DNA from 2 places in the Vagococcus intermedius genome. Region 2 is predicted to be linked to the other one. Evidence: riboswitches for the same ligand, from Rfam matches in the RefSeq annotation. Region 2 holds a riboswitch; the other holds the start of a gene.

Region 1 (3,179 bases), 860 kb from region 2:
TTTCCTTCTTTTTTCCACGTTCCTGCTAATTGGTTTTGATAATATAAATTTAGCTTACGCATCATCATCATAGTCGTTTCCAGAGTATGTTCAGCTACTGTCAAGCCATAAGTCCCACGTGCATTGGTTAAACTTGTTTTTTCTGGTAGAACCCCTAGCGGACTATAAAGTTCATAACCAGCACTACAAAGTTGAACCCATTTTAAATTTTTTAGTTTATCCCCGAGTTTTTCAGGAGGTAAATTCCCCCAAATAACGGTTGCTTGTTCAATATCAGCTGGTGTGACAGTTTTTTGAGTCCGAAATAAAAAATTATCTTTTGGAAACTGCTGAGTTAAGCTTTCCTCTCTTGCTAGTGTTAAGTCATCTAAAACTAAAATTGTTTCACTCATTTTCTACACTCCTATTCTAATAAACAACTACATTACTTATTCTATAATCTCACGATATTAGGACATAAGCAACTGAATAAACTTTTGTTTTGGGAACAGATTACGCTATTAAGAAATAAAACCTGCCACAAAACAAAAAAATAGGACATTATCTGATAATCTGTTATATAATAATGATAATAACATTAAAGGAGATGATTTTTTGACATACGATGCTGAAGAAACGCTATATGGATTAAATCAAGCAGGTCAAAGTAGGGACACTTTCGCTAGTTTTTTACAACAGTTTATAACTGATAATACTATTAATCCTGGAGATAGTTTAGTAGAAATCTTTGAAGAATACATTACTGAAAGGGATGTTTACGATTATACTGATGAAGAGTTAGCTGAGATGTATGACAACTTTGACTCTTCCACAGATAATGTTGCAAGCAGTGGCTTAACACTGACATTAGCAGAAGACAATGGCCTACATTTAAATCATTACTCAAGTGAACTCTGAAAGAAACAGGAGGACAAAGAGACAACAACTTTTGCTGCCTTTGATGAGTTTTATCACTTTTTAAAAGCTAAAAATTTATTTCAACCTAATGCTCCCTCAGCTGAAATAAATTTCCGAGATTTATTCTAAGTCAGAAGTATATTTGTCTTTTTTTCACAATATTCAAAAAAACTATGTGATTATAAGTCAATACTTTATTAGGTTCGCTATGAAATTAAAATAAAAATTGACAAACGTCGTTAGATAACATAGGATGATTGTCAGTTTTTATTACTATATAATAATCATTGACAGCTCCATTTTATTTTTTGATTAATTTTTAGAAACTGACCTATTCCAATTAGATTATCTGATACATTACTATCACATGTTTTATTTGTGAACAAAAAGATATAACGAAAAGCGCTTGTCTTTTGAAATAATATCGTCTATCATGAAGGCACATTCAAATAGTTTAATTATTTGCAGGGGGACGTTAGTCGTTGAGAAGGTAAAACCTGACCCTTAGAACCTGTTGGTTGATACCAGCGTAGGGAGCAGATGTCACTTTGTCATACACTAAATCCCTGACATTTAAGACATTCTTCCTAAGAGAAGAATGTCTTTTTTTTATTGATAAAGGAGGAAATAGTGATGAAGAAAGTTTTAAGTATTGCTGGTTCAGATTGTAGTGGAGGTGCTGGCATCCAAGCAGATTTAAAAACATTTTCAGCACATGGCGTTTACGGAATGTCTGTCATCACATCTGTCGTAGCTGAAAATACGGTTCGTGTTATCTCTTATCAAGATATGACACCTGCTATCATTACCGAACAAATTAACGCAATTTTTGAAGATATTACACCTAATGCTATTAAAATAGGCATGCTTTCCTGTGTTCCCACAATGATAGCCGTTACAAAAAGTTTGCAGAAATGGCAGCCAAAAAATGTGGTATTAGACCCTGTTATGTTTGCTAAAAATGGGATGGCTTTGATGGAGCCTTCAGCGATTGATACTTTGATTCAACAAGTCCTCCCCTTAGCAACCTTAGTGACACCCAATATTCCTGAGGCTGAAAAGATATCAGGAAAAACTATTCGCTCCACCTCAGATATGGAAGAGGCGTGTCGTTTAATCTATCACACGTGTGCTTGTGCTGTTTTACTAAAAGGCGGCCACAAAGATGGAGATGCAACCGATATTTTATTTGATGGTAAACAATTTTATTATTATACAAGTAAACGAATAGAAACTAAAAATACTCATGGGACAGGCTGTACCTTTTCTGCAGCTATTGCTTCACAACTAGCCTTAGGTTTGCCACTAAACTTAGCAGTAGCTGAAGCTAAAAATTATATAACTTTAGCAATCCAACACTCATTAGCGATTGGCTCTGGCCATGGTCCTACTCATCATTTTTATGATCTCTATCGCAATGGATTAGCGGAGGACAAAAATGACTAATAGCTATTTATTACTAGAAGTCAAGCAAACTTTAACCAATGTTCGGCTTCATCACCCTCTTGTGCATCATATTACCAACTATGTGACGGCTAATGATTGTGCTAATATCACCTTAGCGATAGGCGCTTCACCTATTATGGCTGACGAGAAAATAGAAGTAGCTGATATTACCACATTATCACAAGCATTAGTCATCAACATTGGGACACTCAATCAAAATAGTGCCGCTGCCATGTTGCTAGCTAGTAAAAAAGCCAACGACTTAGGAATCCCAATTATTTTAGACCCTGTAGGGGCTGGTATTTCTAGTTTTCGTAACCAAACTTTAACTAGTCTACTACACGACATCCACTTTACTGTCATTAGAGGGAATTTATCAGAGATTAGCTACTTAGCGGGTTACAAGACACAGCCTAAAGGCGTTGATGCTACAAGCGACGACTGCATCTCTCAGCTAGACAAGCAAGAAATCGCTAGCTTACTTGCTAAGCGCTATCGGTGTGTTGTAGTCATTACAGGAAAAGTCGATGTTGTATCAGATGGATCTAAAACTTACTTGATAAAAAATGGGATTTCTGAGCTACAAAACATTACTGGTACGGGATGTATGCTTAGTTCCCTAGTTGCTAGCTGTTGTGGCGGTATGCCACAACAGCCATTGATAGCCACTTTAACCGCACTGCTGATTATGGGGGTTTGTGGAGAGCTAGCGGCTGAAAAACAGACAGGTCAAGGTTCGGCAAGTTTAAAAATACAGCTAATAGATAACGTGAATACCTTGTCCTATACTACTTTAAAGGAGCGTGGTCAAATTGAACAAACAATGCCTTGACTAT
Region 2 (3,179 bases):
ATTTAACATATATTTTTATCGGTTTAGTTGGGGGGCTTCTGATTTTAAACCACCAAACCAGCTTAAGTGTTGGGATGATCTCTAGTTTTACGATATACGCTAGTCAGTTTTCGAAACCTTTTATTGAACTATCTGGTATTACTACTCAAATCCAGACTGCTCTAGCTGGTCTAGAACGTACTTTTGCAATCTTAGATGAACCACTTGAACAAGCCGAGGAAAAAGAAATATATCAATTAGATAAAGTCATCGGCAAAATAGAATTTAAACATGTCAGCTTTTCCTATCTTCCTGATAAGCCTTTAATCACCGACTTTAACTTGACGATAATACCTGGTGAAACCATTGCGATTGTAGGAAAAACAGGTGCTGGAAAATCCACTTTAGTAAATTTGCTTATGCGATTTTATGACGTAACAGATGGCGTCATTCTGATTGACTCTCGCCCCTTAGCTTCTTATACACGTGAATCACTAAGAAAAAGTTTTGGGATGGTCTTACAAGATACTTGGCTATTCGATGGCAGCATTCGAGACAATCTTACATTTGGGAATCCCAAGGCGTCAGATGAAGAAATTAGGCAGGCAACCAAAGCAGCTAATATTCATAATTTTATTCAAAAATTACCTGATGGGTATGACACAATAATTGGCGCTTCAGGTGTTAAAATTTCTGAAGGACAGCGACAATTACTAACAATTGCTCGTACTATGATCTCTGATCCCAAGATGTTAATATTGGATGAAGCTACGAGTTCAGTGGACACATTAACCGAACAAACCATCCAATCTGCCTTCTTAACGATGATGGAAGGGAAAACAAGTTTTGTTATTGCCCATCGATTATCGACAATTCGTAATGCTGATAAAATATTGGTAATGGATAGTGGTGCCGTTGTAGAAATTGGCTCACACGATGAATTGCTTAAATTGCAAAATGGCGCCTACCATCAACTCTACCACTCTCAGTTTCACCATTAAAAAAAGCAGGTGCCGAGGCACCTGCTTTTTTACTTAGGTATAAAAATCTGAGGGTATTTCTTCACAATTATCAATAACAATAAGCCAGTTACGACAGCTGTTGCTAATCCGCTAACCCCATTCATAATAAGGGAAAACCACCAAGGATTTAGGCCCCATAAAGCATATTCCCCCCAAAAAATTACTCCGGCAATAAAATGCCAAAAGAAACGTGCTAGACACCCAACAAAAGTCGCCATAACTATGGTACTACTTACCTGTCTACTTTGATTGCTAAGCAAAGCAGTTTTAAGACGCTTACCATAAAGTCCTGCAAAACCAGCAAAAACAAAAGCAACAACATACTCTACGAGAACTTGACTAACTGCTAAAAAGACCACTGAGCCTAATAAAAAATGTAAAAGTCCCCACATCAGTCCTGAAAATAAGCCTGCTTTTAACCCACGACGTAGAGCATAAATTGTCAGTGGAATCATTCCAAGTGAAATAGTAAAACTACTCCCAATGTTCGTTGGAATCATTGATAATACCATCGCTAATGCTGCCACAATAGCGCCTTCAATCCAAATCGTTAATCTCGTTGTTGCCAAAAAAAACTCCTCCTTAAATTGTATAGAACTTAGGTCCATACAACAAAGAAGGAGTAGCATTTATAACATTAAAATTCGCCACTCCATCACAATCCCTACGCAAGTCTAAACATGATCAGGTTCGAAGGGTTAAAGCAAGTTGCTTAATCTCAGCCTAAGAGGCTCCCCTTTGTGATGGTAAGTTCTATTTAGTTTTTGTATTTCTTACAACAACTTCACTATAGCAAGTCAAACTTACTATGTCAAAGCTTATGATTCATTGATATAATAAGCCACTTACCCTTAAGAGCCAAGACCTACGTTAGACATAAGCTTTCTCACACTTACTACCTAAAAGAGTAACGCTTCTTTCTACAGTATAATCCTCGTTTCCTTCGTTAATTTTATTTTAACAGCACTTTTCTTAACGAGTTAACCTTATAACAAATTAAACCGAGCACTCTATTTTATGATTCAAATACATTAAATGCCTAATAAATTTAATTCGACTTAAAAAACTTAATTAATGTTGCTATTTCTTTTTTTCCTTGTTAAAATCACTTTGTGAAATAAATAACTTGTTTAAGTAATATTGGAGGAGACATAATCATGAAAAGTAAATTAGGTATAGGATTTGCCTCACTACTATCAGTTCTGTTATTAGCAACTGGGTGCGGAAATACAAATCAATCAGAGACGTCCAGCTCAACAAAAAAAATGGAGAAAACTGAAAAAGCAGCTAACAAAGAAACAGATACCACTTCAGGTGCCTCTGAACAGAAGAAAGCATCACTCGATGATCTAAAAGATCGTTATGATGTCGTCATTGTTGGAGCAGGTGGCGGTGGTATGGCTGCCGCTATAGAAGCCAAAGAACAAGGGATGAACCCTGTTATCTTAGAAAAAATGCCCGTAGCAGGTGGGAACACAGTCAAAGCTTCTGCAGGAATGAATGCTTCTGAAACTAAATTTCAAAAAGAAGCTGGAATTAAAGATAGCAATGATTTATTTTTTGACGAAACCCTAAAAGGTGGAAAAGAAACGAACGACCAAGAGTTACTGCGCTATTTTGTTGATAGTTCAGCTAATGCTATTGATTGGTTAGATTCTATGGGAATTACCCTAAATAATTTAACCGTCACAGGCGGTATGAGTGTCAAACGGACTCATCGTCCGGCTGATGGCTCAGCTGTTGGGCAATATTTAGTTCAAGGGTTGTTAAGAAATGTCCAAGAACGTGAAATCCCACTATACACTGACGCTGATGTCAAAGAAATTGAAAATCAAGATGGCGCTGTATCAGGAGTCAAAGTTATCTTTAACAACACAGACGAAAAAGAAATCAAAACAGATGCTGTGGTAGTTGCAACAGGTGGCTTTGGTGCCAATTTAGATATGGTGACTGATTATAATAAAGACCTAGATGGTTTCGTCACAACTAACCAAGCTGGTAGCCAAGGTGATGGGATTAAAATGATTGAAAAAATGGGTGGCACTACGGTTGATATGAAAGAAATTCAAATTCATCCAACAGTTGAACAGGAGACGTCATTCTTAATTACTGAAGCTGTTCGTGGTGAGGGAGCTTTATTAATCAATCAATCTGGTCAACGTTTTGTCAATGAATTAG

What was found. A riboswitch is a leader RNA that binds a small molecule or an ion and turns the genes downstream of it on or off. The one in region 2 is predicted to bind thiamine pyrophosphate.
Region 1: linked by a shared signal. The riboswitch ahead of thiD (bifunctional hydroxymethylpyrimidine kinase/phosphomethylpyrimidine kinase) and the one ahead of thiT (energy-coupled thiamine transporter ThiT) in region 2 are both predicted to bind thiamine pyrophosphate.

What each region holds. Positions count from the first base shown of each region.
Region 1 is NZ_CP110232.1:1,293,739-1,296,917, forward strand. Features, by position in the region: gene OL234_RS05970 (D-2-hydroxyacid dehydrogenase) at 1-392, opposite strand, end outside; gene OL234_RS05975 (hypothetical protein) at 595-897, shown strand; TPP riboswitch at 1,354-1,450, shown strand; gene thiD (bifunctional hydroxymethylpyrimidine kinase/phosphomethylpyrimidine kinase) at 1,531-2,343, shown strand; gene thiM (hydroxyethylthiazole kinase) at 2,336-3,175, shown strand; gene thiE (thiamine phosphate synthase) at 3,147-3,179, shown strand, end outside.
Region 2 is NZ_CP110232.1:2,156,731-2,159,909, forward strand. Features, by position in the region: gene OL234_RS10140 (ABC transporter ATP-binding protein) at 1-980, shown strand, start outside; gene thiT (energy-coupled thiamine transporter ThiT) at 1,010-1,570, opposite strand; TPP riboswitch at 1,646-1,749, opposite strand; gene OL234_RS10150 (flavocytochrome c) at 2,159-3,179, shown strand, end outside.